DNA from 2 places in the Priestia flexa genome. Region 2 is predicted to be linked to the other one. Evidence: riboswitches for the same ligand, from Rfam matches in the RefSeq annotation. Region 2 holds a riboswitch; the other holds the start of a gene.
The links. Region 2 has a riboswitch for glycine ahead of gcvT (glycine cleavage system aminomethyltransferase GcvT). Riboswitches for the same ligand answer to the same signal wherever they lie in the genome.
Positions count from the first base shown of each region.

Region 1: another riboswitch for glycine. It lies ahead of LZP85_RS06855 (ACT domain-containing protein); the one in region 2 lies ahead of gcvT (glycine cleavage system aminomethyltransferase GcvT).

Region 1 is NZ_CP090431.1:1,338,155-1,350,183, forward strand. Features, by position in the region: gene LZP85_RS06805 (Cof-type HAD-IIB family hydrolase) at 1-504, opposite strand, end outside; gene LZP85_RS06810 (DUF4825 domain-containing protein) at 669-1,229, opposite strand; gene LZP85_RS06815 (YetF domain-containing protein) at 1,500-2,195, opposite strand; gene LZP85_RS06820 (LOG family protein) at 2,302-2,886, opposite strand; gene aspA (aspartate ammonia-lyase) at 3,190-4,620, shown strand; gene LZP85_RS06830 (NAD-dependent malic enzyme) at 4,682-6,010, shown strand; gene LZP85_RS06835 (PH domain-containing protein) at 6,444-6,926, shown strand; gene LZP85_RS06840 (PH domain-containing protein) at 6,919-8,319, shown strand; gene LZP85_RS06845 (cysteine-rich CWC family protein) at 8,323-8,508, shown strand; gene LZP85_RS06850 (PFL family protein) at 8,531-9,892, opposite strand; gene LZP85_RS06855 (ACT domain-containing protein) at 9,907-10,179, opposite strand; glycine riboswitch at 10,270-10,345, opposite strand; partial or broken gene LZP85_RS06860 (carboxypeptidase) at 10,670-10,801, opposite strand; gene LZP85_RS06865 (cold-shock protein) at 11,160-11,360, opposite strand; partial or broken gene LZP85_RS06870 (DUF3898 domain-containing protein) at 11,542-12,029, opposite strand, start outside.
Region 2 is NZ_CP090431.1:2,939,313-2,951,341, reverse strand. Features, by position in the region: gene LZP85_RS15200 (MBL fold metallo-hydrolase) at 1-152, shown strand, start outside; gene LZP85_RS15195 (DUF2626 domain-containing protein) at 196-435, opposite strand; gene LZP85_RS15190 (Spx/MgsR family RNA polymerase-binding regulatory protein) at 715-1,098, shown strand; gene comGA (competence type IV pilus ATPase ComGA) at 1,315-2,373, shown strand; gene comGB (competence type IV pilus assembly protein ComGB) at 2,354-3,412, shown strand; gene comGC (competence type IV pilus major pilin ComGC) at 3,426-3,737, shown strand; gene comGD (competence type IV pilus minor pilin ComGD) at 3,739-4,173, shown strand; gene LZP85_RS15165 (type II secretion system protein) at 4,157-4,492, shown strand; gene comGF (competence type IV pilus minor pilin ComGF) at 4,489-4,917, shown strand; gene comGG (competence type IV pilus minor pilin ComGG) at 4,880-5,299, shown strand; gene LZP85_RS15150 (cupin domain-containing protein) at 5,350-5,976, opposite strand; gene LZP85_RS15145 (YqzE family protein) at 6,122-6,313, shown strand; gene LZP85_RS15140 (YqhG family protein) at 6,351-7,172, opposite strand; gene LZP85_RS15135 (DEAD/DEAH box helicase) at 7,159-8,835, opposite strand; glycine riboswitch at 9,022-9,110, shown strand; glycine riboswitch at 9,114-9,195, shown strand; gene gcvT (glycine cleavage system aminomethyltransferase GcvT) at 9,302-10,390, shown strand; gene gcvPA (aminomethyl-transferring glycine dehydrogenase subunit GcvPA) at 10,422-11,768, shown strand; gene gcvPB (aminomethyl-transferring glycine dehydrogenase subunit GcvPB) at 11,761-12,029, shown strand, end outside.

The sequences.
Region 1 (12,029 bases), 1.6 Mb from region 2:
TAGCTTTTCTTCAACATGAACCAGCTCTTCACTTGGTGCAAGCATCAAGACTTTTACAACAGGATCTTTCACAGCGTCAACGAAGCTAGGTACTAGTTTAATAGGTAAGCCAGTAATATTGCTTTCGATATCCGTAAATTCGTTTTCTACTTCCGTAATAATTTCATCTCCTACATAGGTATGAATCAATACGTTTTCTTGTTTACTCAATGCATCTAATTGATGAACGGTTTCAGGTGATAATGTACTACTAAACAATTCTTCCTTAGTACGCCAATCAATAATTTTTGCTCCGTTAAAGGAGAGGATAAAGCTTCCGTAATCAGCTAGTCGAAGCTCTTCAGCAATATGAACCATGCCATAGGTTGGTCTACCGGAGGCTAGCACAACTTTTACTCCGGCTTCTTGCGCATCCATTAAAGCTTGCTTTGTACGGGGAGAGATTGTATGGTCATCTCGTAAAAGAGTATCATCTAAATCTAGTACAATCATTTTATAGGCCATTTTAATAATTCCTTTCTATGACAATATGTTCATATCGTACTACAAAAGAACAGGTAGTTCAATTTTTGTTCAAGTTACGTGAAAGGAAGTTTCCTAGATCACACACGTAAGGTCGAAAAGGCATATAAAAGCGAAGCAGCTAAAAGATGCTTCGCACAGAGTGATTAGTCTAGTTCTGTAATTGGGTGACGACGAAAAAACTCATTTATTTTATACTCATTGTCATTGTTTTCAACGTTAACGTTTTGAATACCCTTTGAAGCATTTGGTGTAAGCGGATGTCGATAGAATGCTTCTAGTTCTGCACGTGTAATCGTAATGCTTTGAGGAACAACGGTATGAACGTTAAAGTGGACAGAATCAGCATGGTCAATCAACCCAAGCAGTATGGTAGCGTTGTTGAATACGCGTTTTTTAGTAAAATCCGCCGACCAATTGTGTTCAAACTGCCTGCTCGTTTCGGTCGATGCTTGTGTATAATCAACTGAAATATAGGAAGGAGATTTTTTGGTTTGCAACGTTACGTTATGAACATTTTCATGTCCAGGAAGCTCATTAATAACAGAAATAGCATCACGTTGATCTTCATTATATGAATAGTGGTTAGCCTTTAATTTTTCAGCTTCAATCGAATCATTCTTTTGAGAAGCATCATTTATAGCTTGGCATCCAACTAATAGCGTGATAAAAACAAAAAAACAACATAAAAAAGCAGAGTAGCGCATGATAAGTCTCCATTCTTTTCTTGAAAATAACATTGTAATTATATACATCATAAGGATAATTTTACAATAGCTGATAAGAAAAATAATCTAAACCAGAACTTTGTTTACATTGGGAAGTAGAGCGCTTGGGATTATGACCACCTTTTCTAGCTAACAATACATCGAATACTGTAAAAGTTCCTGCTCCAGCAATAAATCCCAGAGCAGTCGAGAAAATACCGCTTTTATTGATAGACTCTTGCAAAAATTCACAGGAAGCAGCAGAAATTGTTACGTCGTTTGTTCTTTTTCATACAAATCAATATAGATAAAGCCACTACGGTCAATTTGACCAAGCATAACATCAGAAATGCTGGCGATATTACGAATAGAAAGCTGTTGGTGCACCCAGTCGAGTGTAAAAGAGGACGCAGTTAATTCTTTTTCAACTAGCTTTCCATCTTTAATGAGAAGCCGAGGTAGTCCACTGCGGCTTTTAACAATGCTCATTGCTTCCATGGTGACAGCTTGGTGGCTTGGTTTTAACTGCACGCTAAAGCCACCGTTTTGTTCAATAAGGACCGTTTCTACATCTTGAAAAGAAAAGATACTTTGAAGCCTAAGCTGACTAGCAAGCTCTTCGACATTTAGGCGTGCCTTTCTTAAATTTTGTTCAAGAATTCGCCCGTTTTCCATTAAGATAATGGGCTCACCATTGTTTAATAGCCGAAATTTATCAAATTTCATTGAAAGGTAAGAAAATAAAATTTCAAGGACGAGAATGATGACCAAAGCTGGTATATAGTTAGTAAAAGGTTGGTTATGGTCAACCGCGCCCTTAGCAGCAATGGATCCAATGGTGATTCCCACAACAAAGTCGCTGAAGTTCATCTTGGATAGCTCTCTTTTTCCCATAATTCTAGTTAAGATAAGCAGAGAAAAATAAGCTAATATTCCTCGTAACAGCAAATCAAAAAGGTGCTCCATGACACCATCTCCCTATTCTCTCTTTTTTTAGAGAATGTCCAAAGTGAATAGAAAATATGTAGAAGAGAAATAAAAAAAGAGTACAGTAGCGTACTCTTTTTTTGATTTAAGAAGAAGTGTTGTTCCATTTTGTGTAACGAGTGGAAGGAGGAGTGAAGTTCATCATTGATGAAATTAACGATTGCGGGCTGCTTGAAATATTGATAAGCTGAATGGCTGATTCTTGTGAAAAGCCCTCTGTTACAGCATGTTCAACCATACTCATTAACGCATTATAATATCCATTAACATTGAGTAATCCAACTGGTTTTTTGTGAATTCCAATCTGTGCCCAACAAAGTGCTTCAAACAATTCTTCAAACGTACCGAACCCTCCTGGAAGAGCGATGTAGCCGTCAGATAAATCGTGCATGGTGGCTTTTCTCTCATGCATGCTGCTTACTTCAATTAATTCCGTGAGGGCGGTATGAACAATTTCACCGCTAAATAGCCCTTTTGGCATAATGCCAACTACGTGACCACCATGCTTTAACATTTCATTGGCTACTTCACCCATCAGGCCCATTTTTGAGCCACCGTAAATTAATTTATAATCGTGTTGAGCCATATACGCTCCAAGTTCTACGGCAGCGTTTCTATAGTGAGGATGAACACCAGAATTAGATCCAGCAAATACACAAATGGCTTTCATATACAGGTCCTCCTTTTCACAGCGTATAGTAATAACATTTCGTTTATTTATGATAAAACCCTTTTTTATGATAAAAAATAATCGCTTAATAGAAATGAGAACAGGTGTTTTTGTTTTGATACTAAAAAAAGTAAAACCTCTTTTGGAGTTACCTTGATTATTAGTATAATTTTCTTTATAATCAAAGCGTATATTAAGTGTTTAATAGAAGGCGTCATACAGCGTAGTACGCTAGTTAAAACAAAAAAGCTGAGAATTAAGCACGCTCACATAAAGATTAACTAATAGAAAGTAGGTCGCAGTATGGCGAAAAAGGAACAGCAAAGTCGTATTGAAAAAGATTTTCTTGGCGAAAAAGAACTTCCAAAAGACGTATATTACGGTGTCCAAACAATGCGCGCAGTTGAAAACTTTCCAATCACTGGATACAAAGTGAACAAAGAGATGATTCGTGCTCTTGCGATGATCAAAAAAGCAGCTGCTATGGCGAATATGGATACAAAACGATTATACGATGGTATTGGAAGCGCTATCGTACAGGCGGCTGACGAAGTGATTGCAGGTCAATGGCATGAGTATTTCATTGTAGATCCCATTCAAGGTGGAGCGGGTACGTCAATGAATATGAATATGAACGAAATTATTGCAAACCGAGCGCTAGAACTAATGGGTTATGAAAAAGGTGATTATGTAAAGCTTAGTCCGAACAGTCATGTAAACATGTCACAATCTACGAATGACGTGTTCCCGACGGCTATTCATTTATCAACATTGCGCCTATTAGATGATTTATTAGCAACAATGGACAAGATGGTTGAAGTATTTAAAAAGAAAGCGAAGCAGTTTGATCCAATTATTAAAATGGGAAGAACACATCTTCAAGATGCAGTACCTATTCGTTTAGGACAAGAATTTGCTGCATATAGCCGTGTTTTAGAGCGAGATATTAAACGTATAAGCCAGTCTCGCCAACACTTATATGAAGTGAATATGGGAGCAACAGCGGTAGGAACAGGTTTAAATGCTGATCCGAAATATATTGAGAACGTTGTGAAATATCTAGCAGAAATTAGTGGACTACCATTATATGGCGCTGAGCACCTTGTGGATGCAACGCAAAATACAGACGCTTATACCGAAGTATCTGCTGCTTTAAAAGTGTGTATGATGAATATGTCTAAAATTGCAAACGACTTACGCTTAATGGCTTCAGGTCCACGGGCAGGCTTAGCAGAAATTAGCCTTCCTGCTCGTCAGCCGGGATCTTCTATTATGCCTGGAAAAGTAAATCCAGTAATGCCAGAGCTGATTAACCAAGTAGCATTCCAAGTTATTGGAAATGATAATACCATTTGCTTAGCTTCAGAAGCAGGACAGCTTGAGTTAAACGTAATGGAGCCTGTGCTTGTCTTTAACCTACTGCAGTCTATTAGCATTATGAACAACGGTTTTGACGCGTTTACAAAATATTGCTTAGAAGGTATTGAAGCAAACGAAGAACGGTTGAAAGAATATGTAGAGAAAAGCGTAGGCGTCATTACTGCAGTTAACCCACATTTAGGTTATGAAGTTGTTTCTCGTATTGCCAGAGAAGCCATTATGACAGGGAAATCTGTACGGGAACTTTGCTTACAACATGACGTATTGACAGAAGAAGAGCTAGATTTAATCTTAAATCCTTATGAAATGACAAATCCAGGTATTGCAGGTAACTCACTTTTTGATCGTCAATAATCGTTAGACAAGTAGACAGACTGATAATTAACACTAAAATGATAAAAATGGAGGAGTCAACATGAGCAATATTATCCGTACTTTAATGATTCAAACACCAAGCGTACCAGGAAATCTAGGACGAGTAGCTACGGCAATTGGTCGCGTAGGTGGCGATATTGGCGAGGTTGAAACAGTTAAGGTAGGCCATAACTATACGCGAAGAAGTATTACTGTACAGGTTGAGAGCGAAGAGCAGCTAGAAGAATTACTAGATGCAGTTCGTAGCTTGGACGGAATTACGCTACACACAGTTTCAGATGAAGTTTTACACGCTCACGAAGGCGGGAAAATTCAAATGAAAAGTAAAATGAAAATTGAAACGTTAGCGGATTTACGACGCGTGTATACACCAGGTGTAGCTAACGTATGTATGGCGATTAAAGAACAGCCGGAAAAAGCAAAAATTTATACAAGCATTAGCAACACTGTAGCTGTTGTAACAGATGGAACAGCAATCTTAGGTTTAGGTAATATTGGACCAGTAGCTGGTATGCCTGTTATGGAAGGTAAAGCAGCTCTTTTTGATCAGCTTACTAATATTAATGCTATTCCTATCTTATTAGATGTAAATAGTCCCGAAGAAATTATTCAAACAGTTAAAAATATTTCACCAGGATTTGGTGGTATCTTGCTTGAAGATATTGGTTCTCCACACTGTTTTGAAGTGGAAGAGCGCTTAAAGAAAGAACTAGACATTCCTGTTATGCATGACGATCAGCATGGAACGGCCGTAGTTACGTTAGCTGCAGCTATCTCAGCTTGTCGCAGTGCAGGTGTTAACTTAAAACAAGCTCGCGTTGGTCAAATTGGCCTTGGGGCAGCTGGTATTGCCATATGCCGCATGCTAATGGCATATGGTGTCGAAAGCGTAGTTGGCGCTGATAAATCTGAAGAAGCAAAAGATCGTCTTCGCTCTTATGGAGGCGAAACAGTTGATAGCTTAGAAGAGCTAATGGAGCAAAGTGATATTGTTATTGCAACAACTGGTGTACCAGGACTTATTAAAAAAGAATGGGTACAAAAGGGACAAATTGTTTTGGCTCTATCAAATCCAAAACCTGAAATCGAACAAGAAGATGCGTTAGAAGCTGGTGCAATTTATGCAACAGATGGACGCTCTGTAAACAATGTATTAGGATTCCCAGGTATTTTCCGTGGCGTACTAAACGCTGGTGTTCGTGATATTACTCACAAAATGCTAGTTGCAGCTGCAGAAGCGATTGCAAATTCAACAAAGCCAGGGGATCTAGTGCCTCATCCGCTAAATGTTAATGTACATGAAGCTGTTGCTGAAGCAGTAGAGCGCGCAGCAGTACAAAGTGACGTAAAAAAGAACGTTTATCAATAATGAATAAAAAGAGGCTGGGACATAAGTAATTCAGTCAATGATAAACCTGAACGATTGAGAGTTCCTCACTTTTAATCGTTCAGGTTTTTTGTTGATTGGGAAAACCTAGTTTGGAAACAGGGTGGAATGGAGCGTAGGGCACTCGACTCCTGCGGGAAATAGAGGGAAAACGGAGATCCCGCAGCATAGCGAGGAAGCTCAGGTTCCTCCCCGCGGAAAGCGAGTGGCCGTAGCGCAATGGAACGAACATGTTGTGACAATGTAAGGAGGTGAGAAAAGGGAGTGTTCGTCTTGTTGAAAATTTGTTTTGGTATGTCCTACTCTCTTTTTGTATACAAATTAGAAAAAATATGAAAAAATACATATTATTGAAACTTTTTGGGCAGCTCAAGCGTATAAGAAGAAAGAATACATGAATTGAGAGGATATACATATGGAAATTACACATTTACAGGGGAAGCTACCTTCCGAAGCAAAAAGCGCAATGAGAATTCAAGCGCTATTGCCACATATATTGTGGTTAGCAGGAACGATTGGTTATTATGTTCTTGTCTATTTTTTTAATTGGTGGATCTGGATTTTTTGGGTTTCTGGAGCTCTGCTAATCGTTAGCTTTATTGTTTATGTTGTCATCGCTCCGAGCATTTACATGAAAGTGTATTCGTATCAACTAACAGAGACGCATATCGAAGTACAAAAAGGTTTGTTTATCTGGAATCATACAAAAGTGCCGATTGTGAAGGTTCAACATGTGGAAACATCAACGGGGCCAATTTTGCGTAAATACGGTCTGGCTTCAATTAATGTTGTAACAGCTGCAGGATTTCTTGAATTTCCGGCACTACAATCAGAAGACGCAAATAATTTACGCGAAACAATCGCAAAGATGGCAGAGGTGAAGGACGAATATGAATAAAAAGCTGCACCCACTTGCCGTTATTGTTCAAGCTGCAAAGTACATAAAAGACAATATTTTACCATTTGCATTTTTAATCATTCTTCAGCGAGATAAAGTACTGACATACTGGTGGGTTGGTTTAATTATTATAGGTATCAGCTTGTTTTTTGCATTTGTTAAATGGCAAACATTTCGCTACGAAGTTACAGAAAAAGAAATTCGAATTAAAAAAGGAGTCTTTAAAAAAGAAAATAGTTTTATCCAACGAACGCGTATTCAATCGATTCAAATTGATCAGCCTTTTCTATTTCGCCTAGTTAAACTGGCACGGCTTCGTATTGAAACAGCAGGTGGAACAGGAATGGGTGCAGAAGTCGATTTACCAGGTGTTTTAATGAAAGACGCCCATGAGTTAAAAACAATGCTGCAAGCAGGGGAGTCTTTTTCAGTAGAAGAGAGTCCTGAAAGAAAACAAATCATTAAAACATTAAAGGTGCCTACCAGTCGCTTAGTGATTGCTGCTGCGCTATCGGCGAACTTTGGCTATATCTTTGCTGGACTAGGTGTACTATACGAATACGTGGATGACTTAATCAACCCGTGGATTCAAGATGCTTATGAACAGATTGTTACGCAGTCTATATTAGCTATTATCATATTAGTATTTTTTATTTTATGCATAGCATATATACTTTCTATTATCTTGTACGTAATCCGCTTTGGTAATTTTATGGTGGAGCGCTATGAAAAGCACCTTCAAGTTCAATACGGGCTATTAAACAAAAGCTCGCTTACGATTCCTTTTGAAAAAATTAAGGCGGTTACAGTTGAAGAAGGTTTGCTTCAGCGTTTATTTGGTTGGGGAGCCATTTCGTTAAAAGTCGTAACTTCTGATTTAGAGCAAAAAGTGTATTTACACCCATTTTTAAAACAAAAGGAAATAACGGAGGTTTTTTCAGAGTATCTTCCTACTTATCGTTATCTTGAGTTTAAGCCAAACGTAGTGCGCAATTATGTATGGTATAAGCTATCATATGTCTTCATTACAGCTTGTATTGCAGCAGTAGCAATCAGCTTTTGGAAAGTTCAGCTTGTGTGGGGAGTGGTTGTCATCTTGTTAGCTACTTCGTTGTTAACATGGTTTGGATATCACCAAGGAGGCGTAGCGATGACCCATGAATTTTTAAGTGTTCGATCGCAGTTTATTACTCGAAAAACAACGGTTATGCAGCGCAGAAAGATTCAGGATGTAAAAGTGAAAGCAAGCAGCAGGTTTTGGGAAAAAGGATGTCGTCATCTTATTGTATCAACAATGGGTCTTGGTTCTTCCTACGGAGTTGGCTATTTACCGGAGCGCATATGGAAGCCAATCTTTGATAAAGCTACACATTGGGATGTAAAGAAAGAGTGAGTTATGATTAACAGAACCTGTCCACTGTGTGGAAAAAAGAATGGATGTCAGTATGTTTTAAAAGAAGAAGAGTTTACTTGCTGGTGCGCAGAAGAAGAGTTTCCAGATGCGTTAAAAGCAAAATCTAGTCATTCTTGCATTTGCAAATCTTGTCTGCAAGCATATAAAGAGAGTCAGCGTGAAGAGTAATGATTACGCTGACTCTTTTTACTTAATTAATCAATGCTTGTAGGGGAGCAGGAATTCGTCCACCGCGATTTACTAATCGCTCAGAGCTATAAGGGTTAACACCCATGACTGGAGCTCGTCCTAGAAGACCACCGAATTCTACCATTTCACCTTCATTTTTACCGGGAACAGGGATAACGCGTACTGCGGTTGTTTTTTTGTTAATCATTCCAATTGCCGCTTCATCAGCAATCATTCCTGAAAGCGTAGCAGGACTAACATCTCCTGTTAAAGCAATCATATCTAAACCAACAGAACATACGCAGGTCATCGCTTCAAGTTTTGATAGATTTAGAGAACCGTCGGTAATTCCTTTAATCATCCCGTTATCTTCACTGACCGGAATAAAAGCCCCACTTAGACCACCAACGTAAGAGCTAGCCATTGCGCCTCCTTTTTTCACAGCATCGTTCATAAGTGCTAACGCAGCAATTGTACCATGAGTACCCACACGTTCTAACCCAATTTCTTCTAAAATTTCAGCAACGCTGTCGTTAATAGCATTAGTAGGAGCCAGTGATAAATCCATGATGCCAAAGGGAACGTTTAGTCGTTCAGCCACTACGCGTCCAATTAACTCACCAGCGCGCGTAATTTTAAATACCGTCTTTTTAATTACTTCAGATACCTCACCTAAATCAGCATTAGGATGACGTTTTAGTGCATTTAAAACAACACCAGGGCCACTAACACCTACGTTTAAGACCACTTCACCTTCACCTGAGCCGTGAAAAGCCCCGGCCATAAACGGATTATCTTCAACAGGGTTACAGAACACAACCAGCTTGGCGCAAGCAATGCCATCACGATCTTTTGTACGCTTAGCCGCTTCTTTAATAATAACGCCGAGCTGTTTTACAGCATCCATATTAATACCGGTACGAGTGGTGGCTACTGAGATTGAAGAACAAACGCGTTCTGTTACGCTAAGGGCTTCAGGTAACGCGTCTAGCAACGTTTGATCACTCTTTGAAATTCCTTTATGAATAAGAGCTGAGAAGCCTCCGATAAAATCGACACCAACCTGCTGTGCAGCACGGTCTAATGTTTTAGCGAGCGTGATTGTTTGTTCAACCGTTGCATGACCTAAAATCTCTGCGATAGGAGTAATTGAAATACGCTTATTTACAATTGGAATTCCATATTCTTTTTCAACCTGTTCAGCAGTTTCTTTTAATTCACCTGCATATGAAACAATTTTGTTGTAGACATTTTGATTCATTGTTTCAAAGTTAGAATCAGCACAGTCTCTTAAACTGATACCCATTGTTACTGTACGGATATCGAGGTTCTCCATTTGAACCATTCGGATGGTTTCCATCATTTCTGTTAAAGCAATACTCATATTTATTCCTCCTTTTATACGCGATGCATAGCTTGAAACGTTTCTTCAAGCTGCACGTGAATTTTTAAACCAAGCTCTTCGCTAACGTTATTTAAAGAATGTTGTAGCGAGTTTAGTTCAATAGCTGATACATCGACAATCATCATCATCGTAAAGAAATCTTGTAATATTGTCTGACTAATATCGAGGATGTTAACACCTTGATTTGATAAGACAGTTGTGACGCTTGAAATAATCCCTACTTGATCTTGTCCAATTACGCTAACCACAGCGCGCTTTTGTTGCATAATAATCACCTCAAAAATAATATAGAAAATAAAAAAAGAGATTGGAAGAATCCAATCTCGAATAGGTCATCGAATAACATACGTATGTATCGTTACTCTTCTGTCCTTTTGCCTGAGATTGTGAATCCTTCGGCGCCACCTAAGCGGTCTCTCCAGAAGCTGCTCCTGTTGTAGTGTTATCCACAACAATCATTGCTTGGGGAATATTCAATTTAACATTGGCTCAAAAACCAATAGAAAAATCATATCAACAAAAGAAAAGATAGTCAATGTTTTTTGAACATTTCTATTGTTTCATCATGTTTACTTAGAATGGGAGAGTGTTTTGTGCTATATCACACTTAAAAATAGAGCAATAGAAGCAAAAGGTGAGAGGAGAGGTAGGAGCTAAGGCTTTTCATCAATAGTTCAGCAAAGGGAAAAGGGTACAATTGTTATAAATAGAAAAAAAGGAAAGCGCCTATCAGTCGCTTTCCTGTGATAATCTTTATTACTCGTCTTCTCCAGAAGGGCGAGTTGTTTGGGTGGCAAGCGTGTCCCAAAAGCTTGTATCTGCATTTTCTATTGAGCCATCTGAAATAGCTCTTACAGTTGAGTCTAAAGTAGTGATTGTTTGTTTAATGTGCCATTAGTTAAAAAAGGCATGAGTTTAAAATACTGTATTTTGAGAATATTTAAAGTAGAATGTAAACAAATTATTGTAACTGTACAAATAAGTGAAAGTTAAGACGAGGAGAAAGAGGGAGAGGGCGGATACCGCAGTGGATGGCTAGTTACTGATTATCATGAGATGTGTAATAAAAAATTAGGTATTATAAGAATACTATGCTATACTAAGTTTACCATTTTCTTTACCAGTTACTATCTGTGTTTTGATGTTCCCTATTCATTCGTGAGTAGGGTTTTTATTATGTCCAAATTTCAATGTAAATTAAAAACAGACTCTACAAGTAGAGTCTGTACATAGATGTCCGTATTAATTACGCTTTTTGAACGTTAGTAGCTTGAGGTCCACGTTGACCTTGCTCTACTTCAAAAGTTACAGCTTGACCTTCATCTAAAGATTTGAAACCTTCGCTTTGGATTGCTGAGAAATGTACGAATACATCGTCTCCGTTTTCGCGCTCGATGAATCCAAAACCTTTTTCTGCGTTAAACCATTTTACTTTACCTTGTTCCATTGTTGTTGCCTCCTCGTGTGCTTTGCACACATTGTGTTACTATTCTTGCTCAAATCTTCAGACGAAAGTTGTTAACTTGTCAATCCTTACCGAACAAAAATAATTCTTCTTAAGAATAACAGAAACAGTTCAGTATTGCAAGTAAAGTAAAAAATAGATGCGTCCGTTTATTATTTTTGGCTCATTCTTCCCATTTTTTACTGCTGATTTTCTCAATAATCCCGTGCAAATCCCCAGGCTTATGAAACTCAATTGGAGACGCGCCTTTTTCAAACAAAATCGATTCTGCTTCAATTAACGCCACGTAGCGTCCGTTCACTTTCGCTAAGTGAATATTTTCCCCGAAATCCGCTAACAGTCCTTTAATCTCCGTTTCGCCAAGCTTCATTTTAAGCTCGGCATCAGGCGTATGCTCGACGATATGAGCAGCAGCTTCCATAACTTGATGGGTATCCAAACGTTCTTGAAGCTCATGCTTTTCACTTGTTGCCCACAGTTCCATGTCCGACTCAAACTGTTCAAGTTCTACGCTTTCTGCTTCAAACGTTTCGCTGACGTGTTCACGCACCATATCCATCACTTGTGTTTTCATAATCTCAGGCATCGGCTCGTTGTAGTCAATAAATTTCAAGAAGTCTTCAAAGTAACGAGCGTGAGACGCTTGGTGGA
Region 2 (12,029 bases):
ATTTACATGATGGAAATCATGAACAGTTGCTGAAGAGCATTCATACAAAGCTTTTGGTACTGCCTGAAGAAACGTTAGTTTTATCTGGGCATGGTGGAGAAACAACAATTGGTCAGGAAATGGATCACAATCCGTTTTTAAATGGATTTTAAAAAAGAAGCAGCGATGAATCCATCGCTGCTTCTTTTTTTATCATTATTGTCCGCCTGGCGTCATCATAAATGTACTCCAGTAAGTAAACCCTACAAAGAATACTGTTAAATAAGCACCAAACACATAGATGTACATACGTTCTGATAGTTTTAAATAGCTTAGTAAGACAAAAAAACCTGTTTGAGCTAAAAAGAGCAAGGATGTTTGTGGCATATGTCCAAGGTAAAACATGACTGCAAAGATCCCTGTCCAAAACCCCATTACACGGTACATACGTTCCATGTTTGTTGCCTCCTTTATCCCACTTGTCAATTATTAATTATAAAGTACAATTTATCCAATTGTAAATATAATCTAAGCATGCTTGTTGAAATTGTGTAGAAAGATAAGTAATTCTTTTCCATTATAGTACATTTATTGTTTGATGAAAACGTTATCTTTTTTGTTCAGCGAATCTTTTTGAAAAAAAGCATAAAAATAAAACAAAATAGTGTACAATAGTTATACAAAACATGTACAATGTATATAAATTGATTAAACGATCTTACAGGAGGATATAAAATGGAATCAGTTATGTTTTATACGTATCCAAGTTGTACATCTTGTCGTAAGACGAAAAAATGGCTTGTAAAGCAAGAAGTTAATTTCAATGAGCGCCACCTCTTTCGCGAAACTCCTACTTATGAAGAGATGCTTGAATTATTATCAATGACAACTGAAGGTATTGATGAAATTTTAGCTAAGCGGAGTCAAGAATATAAAAATTTAGATGTCGATGTAGAAAGCATGACGCTTTCGGAAGTCGTTCATTTGTTAATGGAGCAACCAAGACTTCTTAGAAGACCCATTTTAACAGATGGTAAAAAGCTTGTAGTAGGATACAATGAATCCGCGTTAAAAAACCTCGTAAAAAAGCAAAAAAAGGTTTCATCAATGGTGGGATGATGAGAGTTGTTATGATAGATGGATAAGCGATAACGATTGAAGGTAAATAAATCGTTATCGTTTTTTTATGCTTTATGAAAAAATTAGTTCCGAGCCAATCGTTTAAAAAGAAAGAAAAAATTTTAAAAAAAGAAGGAATTTCACTAAATAAGTCGAATTTCAACTAACACTACCAAGAAATATGCTTAAATATGACAGAATAAGGAGAGATGCTCATTGAACGAAATTGAACAATTAGCCACACGCATGATTCGTGAAGCATGTGAGATGAAGAGCTCGGACATTCACATTATCCCTCGAGCTAGAGATGCCATAATTCAGCTAAGAGTTGATCAAGATTTGGTTGCTCATCAAACGCTCCCAAAAGAGGTATCTGAACGACTCATTTCCCACTTTAAATTTTTAGGGAGCATGGATATTGGTGAAAGACGAAAGCCTCAAAATGGTGCACTGTCTACAACAATCGATCATATTAAAGTTAATCTACGTTTATCCACTTTACCTACATTGCAGGATGAAAGTCTCGTTATTCGTGTATTACCCCAAACGCAAACAACTTCTCTTAAATATTTATCACTTTTTCAAAATCATACCAAAAAACTTATTTCACTGCTTAAGCATTCACATGGATTAATTGTGTTTACTGGGCCAACAGGATCCGGTAAAACAACAACTTTGTATACGTTACTTCATGAGGTCAACCATTTATTAAATCGAAATGTCATTACGCTTGAAGATCCAATTGAACAGCAGAGTGAAAAAGTACTGCAGGTACAAGTGAATGAACGAGCTGGCATCACGTATGCAACAGGTTTAAAAGCAATTTTACGTCATGACCCTGATATTATTATGGTCGGGGAAATCCGCGACGCTGAAACAGCTCAAATTGCGGTTCGCGCAGCTTTAACCGGTCATCTAGTACTGACAACTATGCATACGAAAGATACAAAAGGCTCTATTTATCGATTGCTTGAGTTTGGTGTTAGTATTCAAGAAATTGAACAAACGTTGGTAGCCGTAGCTGCACAGCGATTAGTCGAAATAAAATGTAATTTTTGTGAAGGAAGATGTCATCCGCTATGTAAGAAAGAGCGTTTAAATAGACAGGCTAGCGTGTATGAGCTTCTATATGGAAGAGAAGTAAACGAAGTAATTAATGAAGTGAAAGGAAAGGAATTTCAATATGATTATGCACGACTAAGAGATGCAATTCGAAAAGGTATTGCGCTTGGGTATTTGTATTCACATGCGCTAGATGGGTGGGGGTCTTATTAAACGAAAGACATCAAACAAACATTGGGGACTTTCCAAACAAGCTAAAGTTTTAAGTCAGTTATCGAAGCTTGTTGAAAAAGGATATACGCTATCTCAAGCTTTATCGTTTATAGCATTCCAGCTATCAGCGAAGCAGCGTAGCGATGTGGATGCTTGTTTAATGGCAATGCGTCAAGGCGAGTCTTTGCACAGCTGTCTTCTAAAACTGAAGTTTCACCGAGACGTATTAAGCTACCTTTATTTTGCTGAACAGCATGGAGATCTTCATTTTGCGCTAAAAGAAAGTAGTCATATGCTAAGTGAGAAGATAAAAAACAAGAAACGATTTCAAAAGCTAGTACAATATCCACTTTTACTTTTAAGTTTCATCCTTGGGATTTTATTTATATTAAGCACCGTTTTGTTACCGCATTTTCAGTCTCTTTATAAAACAATGGGACACGAACAATCACCATTTCTTCTTATCTTTATGTCGACTATGTCTTACTTTCCACACGCACTTCTTGGAATCTCTGGAACCTTGTTGCTAATAGGAGGTCTGTATCTTATTAGTACAAAAAAGCTTGCTCCTGTAAAGAAAATGAACATTTTGATGAAAATTCCTTTTATGAAGCAGTTCACTAAGCTGTTTAACTCCTATTTTTTCGCGGTTCATACGAGTAATTTATTAAAAGGTGGACTATCAATTTATGAGTGTCTCTCGCTCTTTCAGCTGCAGCAACACTATCCTTTTTTTAGAGAAGAAGCTAAGCTTTTCACAACAGAACTTGCCGCTGGAAAATCTCTTAATCAAATTTTACAAACACGTCCTTATTATCAAAAAGATTTAGCAGAGGTCGTTGTTCATGGACAAAAAAATGGGGATTTAGCAAAAGAATTGTACGACTACAGCCTATATATGGTTGAGAGAATGGAAGAATGGGTTTTTCACATTCTCAAATATGTTCAGCCCATTACGTTCGCCTTTATTGGTATCGTTATTCTACTTATGTATATGTCAGTCATGATGCCAATGCTAGAAATTATGTCGAGTTTATAAAGGGGATTCAAACATGTTAAAAAATGAGAAAGGTTTTACTTTAATTGAGATGCTCATTGTTATGTTAGTTATTACAGTGCTATTGCTTATTATGGTGCCAAATGTATTAAAGCATAACGCTGTTATTAACAATAAAGGATGCTCGGCTTTAGTGAAAACAGTGGAAGCACAAGTGCAGGTGTATGAGCTTGAAAACGGAACAAAGCCTACTTTAAACGAGCTTGAAAGCGGAGGATACTTAAAAGAAGGAACGGTGTGTCCAAATGGTTCGAAAATTACAATAGGTACGGATGGACGCGTATCAGCGAGTGATGGAAACTCGTAAAATGAATCAAAAAGGCTTTACGCTAATCGAGTCCTTAATCGTGTTAGCCATTGTGCAAGTTATGGTGTTAATCATCGTCATCAATTTAAAACCTCTTATGGTCCACTATCAGTTAACCTCATTTTTACGACAACTTCAAGCAGATACCTTTTATACGCAACAAATAGCCATCACTACTCAGCGTCCGGCAAGGCTTACATTTGAGCCAACCAACTCCCGATATTTGTTGCTTAAGATTGGAGCTGAAAGGCCCATTATGCAAAGAGGTTATCATTCGAATATTCGCGTTGTGTTTAGCAGTGGTACAAGTTCGATTCAATACAATGAGCAAGGAAATATTTCGCAGGCAAAAAGCTTGTTTATTTCAAGTAACAAAGAAACATATAAGGTCACGTTCCAAATTGGAAGAGGACGCTTTTATGTTACGAAAATATAATAATCAAACAGGCTTCACATTACTGGAAATGCTAGTAGCATTCAGTGCGCTGATTATGCTCACCGCTGTGATTGTTCCTTTATATATTCAAGCAATACAAGCTGAAAAAGATAAGAAGCGAATGTATGTAGGAGATGCGCTTTTGTATGAAAAAGTCATGACGGATGCTGATCAAAAGCACTTACTCTCTGAAAAGAGGATGTATAACGGGGTTGAATACCTCCTTGTATTCAAAGAAGAACCGGTTCCAAAGTGGTGTGTTTCTTGGAAAAGAACTAATCAGAAAATCATAGAAAGATGTGAATCTACGTTAAAATGAGGAACCAAAAAGGTTTTACATTAGTAGAAATGTTGCTTAGTTTAACGATTTTCTTTGTAATAGTATCTTTTATTCCGCCTGTCTTGTCATTGGCTAACCAAAAATATGCCCCTGATGACCTAGCAACAGAAATGGAATGGGAAATCTTTATTCAGCAGTTAACAAAGGAGTATCGAAGAGCGCATCATGTTAGCGTTAACGAAAGAATTTTATCATTACGAATAGATGGAGAGCCTTTAGTTACGTATGAACCTTTTAATGATAAGGTTCGGCGTAGGGTTGACCAGAGTGGTCATGAAGTTGTCTTGCAGTTTGTGAAGTTAATTGAGTACAAATACGAAAGCAATCTGCTTCATATTAAGGTGGTATATAAACACGGTGAAATTCATGAAACAACGATTAAAACATTTATGGATGTTGAATAAAGATAGGAAAGCGTACCAAGCGGGTTTTGCGCTTCCCTTTGTACTAGCCTTTAGTGCGCTATTTTTATTTTTACTATCCCACCAGTTGGTGTATTTTGTAACGAAAAGTACGTTTTACGCCGAAGTAAATCAGCGCTATGAATTAGACTATTTACTGCAAAAAGGAGTTCGAGATTTACAAGCAGACGTTCAAACAAATAATTTTTCACAAGAAAGCGATGGGGTACTAACTTATGATTCAGGAACCGTTAAGTACCAAATACTAAGGCAGACAGAGGATAGTGTGACTATTCACGTTCGCTGCGCTACAAAAGAAGAAAGACAGCTTATTCATACAATTACTTTTCAGCGAGAAAGCGGTAAGGTAATTGCCTGGGTTTAGAGATAGAGCAAAAGACCTTGAGTTTATGAAGAAATCAAGGTCTTTTGTTGTTAATCATCAATTTCAACATCTTTATCATTAATTTTGATTTTTACATGATAATGTTCTACATTACGCTTTGAATGGTTAGTGAAAGGAGGTCCAATCACAACCGTTTCATCAATGGGTTCCAATGCTTGTTTAATTTGGCTTTCGTTGACATTATAAGCTTTTTGAAACACTTCAGGAGGTGTTAAGCGAAGGATGTCTGAACCTTCTGCTGATTCAAACTGGTCGTTATTAAAGAAAAGGTGAAGGTGCGCTTCTTCTGTTAATGGTTCAATCCAGTGCCACCAACCCATTGGGATAAATGCTACATTTCCTTTTTTAATACGATACGTATGCAGGGTGCTCGTATCGGGATCTATAATTGATACCTCGACTTCTCCAGAAATCACCACATCTAACTCCCAAGCATTTGGGTGCCAATGAGGTTCTCTCATATAGCCTTTAGTTAAATATAAGTCTACAAAAGCTCCACCAATCATGGCAGGGAGCTGTGTAGATGTTACTTGATACGCAATGTTGTTGGTGTTTCGTTTAAATAATACGCTGTTTTGGTAGTTAAACGATAAGTTTGGTGTACCAGACGTCTTCTTAATATTCGAATTATCAGGAACAAATCCAGAATGACTCATAGTTGTTTCAACCTCTTTCTTACAAAATAATATAACGTATCATATTATTAGTCAGGAAAGAATGTGTTACATCATCACAAAGTTTTCTTGCTTTTGATTAATAGCTTTTCAGCGAGGATATACTAGTTCGTGAGGAGATGATGATGTGAAAACAAACGACTACGTGAAGTACGTAACGCAGCAGCTTGTTCAATATATGGATCAACCGAAAGAAATTCGTAAAACCAAACGAATTGAAAAGAAAAAGACACGAGATCCGTTTTTTAATAGGTGGTTTGGAATGATTCCTCTTTCATTTCAAATCTGGTATCGAAATACGAAAAAAGGTAAAAAGTAGCCTGCGCTCTTTTTACCTTTTTTATTTATAGAATGTTTTATACGAAATGACGTGAAAGGTGATGATTAACAGTTTGTTCAGACAAGTAAAACAATCCGCCGTTTACAATTTTCGTTAAAATAACAGGCTCATATAAATCTTGTAAAGCCTGTTTTTCTGTCGTATAGCTTTCGGGTAGCTCTTCCATATTCTCATAGAAATGATCTAAAAGTGCAAGGTCTTCATACCATCTTTCTTGCGCTTTTTTTGCCCAATCCATCGGCTGCTTTGAAATGTGATCTTCCACATAAGCTGATAATCTTGAAATTCCGCTTTTGGGGCGAATAATTGGTGATAGCGTAAAGCAATAATCAGGAATCTTTGACGTGAAGTTTTGTTTGGACATCATCAGCTGAAAGTTATCAAGAATCGCTCCCGTAATTAAATTTAACCCAAGCGATAGTAATTCATCTTTTTTTCGGTCACACTTATACGACACCTTCATATTTAAAGCAAGCCAAGGCTGAAGTGAACGCTGCGATTGTGAGTGAGAATGCATTTTTTCATATAAGTGAACGAATCCTCCAAATTTTTGGGCTGATCCAAAAATTTGATGTAAACGCGGTGAGCCAAAGTGAATTTTTTCGCCTTGTACAGATGAATCATCATAAGTTGGATCGGTGATAAACGTAAGTGAAGCAGGATTAGGTTCCCCGCCTGTTTTTTCAATATAATGCCAATAAAAAGGTCGGTTCATAAGCTCTTTATCCATTTCAATAGTAAGCTGAACCTTCAAATAAGATGGGTTGTCTTCTGTCAAGTCACAGTTATGTGCCGTGAAATATTTTTTGAGAAATTGATGAATGTCAGTTTGCTGCATGCTGTTCACCTTCTTCATCTTCGTGATATTCAATAATGGATGTAAGATTGTTCATCTTAATTTTCATTTCTCCTTCACTTCGTGAATGAAGAAGAATATCTTGAATGTGATCTTCAATGTTATCAATTTCTAGTTTGGTTAAAATTTCATCGAGCTCACCAACAACACGCTCAAATAAATTTATTTTTTCATAAAGTAGCTTTAAAATATGTTCTTCGACTGTATTCTCAATTGCTAGATTATAAATGTGCACATCATGCTGTTGACCCAGTCTATGAACGCGTCCAATTCGTTGCTCTAATCTCATTGGGTTCCAAGGTAGGTCGTAGTTAATGATATGGTGACAGAATTGAAGGTTAATTCCTTCACCTCCAGCTTCCGTTGCGATAAAAACTTGAGCATGGCTTTCAAAAAGCTGCTTCATCCAGTCTTTTTTTCCACGCTTAAATCCACCCCTAAACGGAACAGATGTAATACCGTGTTGTTTTAAATACCACTGTAAATAAAGCTGAGTTGCTCGATATTCCGTAAAAATGATGACTTTATCATTAATCTGTTGAATTAATTCAATTACCTTTTCTGCTTTCGCATTTTGAGGAACGGTTTGTACTTTTTCAAGGAGTGGTTTAAGCATCTGAGTAGCTTTTTCACTGTTTTCGTCCTCTTGGCGTTCAAGCATGCTTTTTAAGGTCATAAATACTGCTTCGCGACTGCTACAAGCTTCGCGCTGCAATGTTAAAATTGCAAAGGAACTGCTGGGTAAATTTGAATGTTGCTTAAATGAAGTGATTTGATCATACAACTCTCGTTCTTCAGATGAAAACTCAACAGGAACGGTTTGAACAATTCGTTTTGTCCATTCAATACCTGTGTCTTGCCTGCGGTTTCGAATCATCACTTTGTTAACGAGTTCCTTTAAATACTCATCATTTTGAACAGAACGTTTCTTAGCAGAAAATAAATCAGCAAAATAATCTTTGTTTCCTAGGTGGCCTGGTTTTAATAACGAAACTAAGTTGAAAATCTCTTCTACTCGATTTTGAATTGGTGTCGCTGTTAATAATAAGCAAAACTTTTTCTTTAAGCTTTGAACAAACTCATAGTTTTTTGTTTTATTATTTTTTAGTTTATGAGCTTCATCAATGATGATAAGGTCATAATCTTGTTCTAATACAATTTCGCGATGAGGAGAGCGCTTGGCTGTATCAATGGATGATACTACTACGTCGCATTGCTCCCACACGTATGTTTTCTTTTGTGGAACAGCAGGAATAAAAAATTTATGGTTAAGTTCCATTGCCCATTGGGATACAAGTGATGCTGGTACAAGAATAAGGGCTTTTTTCACAAGACCACGAATCATATATTCTTTTAAAATGAGTCCTGCTTCAATTGTCTTTCCAAGCCCCACTTCGTCAGCTAAAATCGCTTTTCCATTCATTTCTTCTACCACTTTTTTAGCTACTTCTAACTGGTGTGGATGCGGGGTTAGGTCTGTTAAATGGCGAGGTGCTTGCAGGCCTTCAAATTCAGTAATTAACGTGTGCTCCTCGATTTCATATGCTAATTTATACATTTCCCAATCAGACCAAGAGCCGTCTTGCTCAAGTTTACTTAAAAAAGTAGATTCCCATGCTTCATCTTTCTTCATACTGATGTTCATCGTTAGTTTTGCTCCTTTCTGAAAGTTTTTATTGAACTGCTGAACAGAATCATGTAGGATAAAAATATATTTTAGAAAATTTAAAATAGAAAATAGATTGTCACTAAATGAACTATTTTGTTATTGATGTGTGTAAGTAATAGTTTCTTAGTAGTATGCCCAAAATTACAAACTTTATAGAGGCGAATGATGACAAGGGGAGAGACTGCTTTAAAGTGGCGCCGAAGGAGCAAACAACATGTGAATCTCTCAGGCAAAAAGACTCTTGTTGGACGCAACTCTGGAGAGCGTCTATTTCGAATAGACCACCCACGAGGCAAACCTATTTAACGGGTAAACTTTCAGGTGAAAAGGACAGAGACTTCCTGCTATACAGCAGGGAGTTCTCTGTCCTTTTTTATGTGTAAAAAAGATACGATGATTCCCCGAAACCAAAGCAAATGGCCTTATATGAGGAGGATGTTAAATGACTGAGCTAAACAAAACACCACTTTACGATGTCTATCAACAGTACGGTGGAAAGATTATTGATTTTGGAGGTTGGGCTCTTCCAGTTCAATTCTCATCTATTAAAGAAGAACATCATGCGGTTCGTACAAAAGCTGGCCTGTTCGATGTTTCTCACATGGGAGAGTTTGATGTAAAAGGGACAAATAGCTTGGCATTTTTACAAAAAGTTATGACGAATGATGTTTCAGTATTACGTCCAGGTAAAGCACTATATACCGCGATGTGCTATGAAGATGGGGGCACAGTGGATGATCTCCTTGTTTATCAAAAAGGAGAAGATGACTACCTGCTTGTTGTAAACGCAGCAAATATTGAAAAAGACTTCGAATGGCTACAGCAGCATAAGCCAGAGAGTATTGAGCTTGTAAATCGTTCAAGTGAGTTTGCTTTACTAGCTTTGCAAGGTCCAGCTGCACAAGGTGTTTTACAGAAATTAACAGATGAATCATTATCTGACTTGAAACCATTTACATTTAAAGATGATGTAGAAGTAGCAGGTGTGAGAGCGCTTGTTTCACGTACAGGTTATACAGGCGAGGATGGTTTTGAACTGTACTGTTCTGCATCAGATGTAGTAACGCTTTGGACTGAGCTTTTAAAAAATGAAGAGGTAGTTCCGTGTGGATTAGGAGCACGAGATACGCTTCGTTTTGAAGCAACTTTAGCTTTATATGGTCAAGAGCTTTCAAAAGATATTACGCCAATTGAAGCACGTATCGGATTCGCAGTGAAAACGGATAAAGAAGATTTTATCGGCAAAGAGGTATTAAAGCGTCAGCGTGAAGAAGGACCAAACCGCAAGCTTGTTGGGCTTGAAATGATTGATAAAGGAATTCCACGACATGGATATGAAGTGTTTAGTGAGGAAGAAGAGATTGGCTTTGTTACAACAGGCACACAATCGCCAACTTTAAATAAAAACATTGGTCTTGCACTTATCGATGCTAAACATGCTGAGCTAGGTACAGAAGTGTATGTGCAAGTGCGAAAAAGACGTTTAAAAGCAAAAGTCGTGAAGACACCTTTTTATAAGCGTTCAAAATAATGTTGGGTAATTAAAGAGAGGGGACAAAAGAATGGTACATCGTTATTTACCAATGACATCAGAAGATCAGCAGCAAATGTTAAAGGCAATTGGCGTGTCTTCAGTGGATGAGTTGTTTTCAGATATCCCAGAAAGCGTTCGTTTCCAAGGGGAATACAATATAAAAAAAGCGGCATCAGAATCTGAGTTAGTAAAAGAGTTAACAAACTTAGCTACTAAAAATAAGAACGTAAAGGAATACGCTTCATTTTTAGGAGCAGGTGTTTATGATCACTATATGCCAATTATTGTTGATCACGTTATTTCGCGTTCAGAGTTTTACACAGCTTATACACCATATCAGCCTGAAATTTCGCAAGGAGAGCTGCAGGCTATCTTTGAATTTCAAACGATGATTTGTGAGCTAACAGGAATGGATGTTGCCAATTCATCCATGTACGATGGTGGTACAGCACTTGCTGAGGCAGCCATGTTAAGTGCAGGTCAAACGAGAAAGAAAAAAGTGTTAGTTTCAGAAACAGTTCACCCTGAATCACGAGCTGTGTTAGAAACGTACGCAGCAGGTCAGTACATTGAAGTAGTAGAAGTACCAAGCAAAGACGGCGTAACGGATCTGACGGTGCTGAAGGAGCGCATGGATGATGATGTAGCGGCTGTCATCGTTCAGTATCCAAACTTCTTTGGTCAAGTAGAACCTTTAAGAGAAATTGAAGCCATTGCTCATCAAGGAAAAGGAATGTTTGTTGTATCAAGCAATCCACTATCTCTTGGATTGTTAACTCCTCCGGGTCAGTTTGGTGCTGATATTGTTGTAGGAGATGCACAACCTTTTGGTATTCCAACACAGTTCGGTGGTCCTCACTGCGGCTACTTTGCTACAACGACAAAGTTAATGCGTAAAATTCCAGGACGCTTAGTTGGTCAAACGATTGATGAAAATGGTAAGCGCGGCTTTGTCTTAACGCTTCAAGCACGTGAGCAACATATTCGCCGTGATAAAGCAACTTCAAACATTTGTTCAAATCAAGCGTTAAATGCACTTGCAGCTTCAGTAGCGATGACTGCCTTAGGAAAGCAAGGGGTAAAGGAAATGGCTACGCAAAATTTATCAAAAACGCATTATGCATATAACGCATTAAAAGCAAGCGAAGTAGATGTTGTTTTTAATGGGTCATTTTTCAATGAGTTGGTTGTAAAACTACCTCAACCCAGTAAGGAAGTAAATCAAAAGTTATTAGCGAAGCATATCATTGGTGGCTATGATTTAGGCCGAGACTATCATGAGCTTAAGGATCACATGCTACTTGCTTTTACTGAACTCCGTACAAAAGAAGAAATCGACCAACTTGTGAAGGAATTGGGGGATCTTTATGCATAATCAACATCAATCGCTTATTTTTGAAATGAGTAAAGAAGGACGCGTTGGCTATTCATTACCAGAACTAGACGTGCCGGAAGTAACCAGTACAGAAGTGTTGCCAGCAGAATATGTACGTACCGAAGCACCAGAACTTCCAGAAGTATCTGAGCTAGACATTATGCGTCACTATACTGCTCTTTCAAAACGTAACCATGGAGTAGACTCTGGCTTTTATCCGCTTGGTTCTTGTACAATGAAATATAATCCAAAAATTAATGA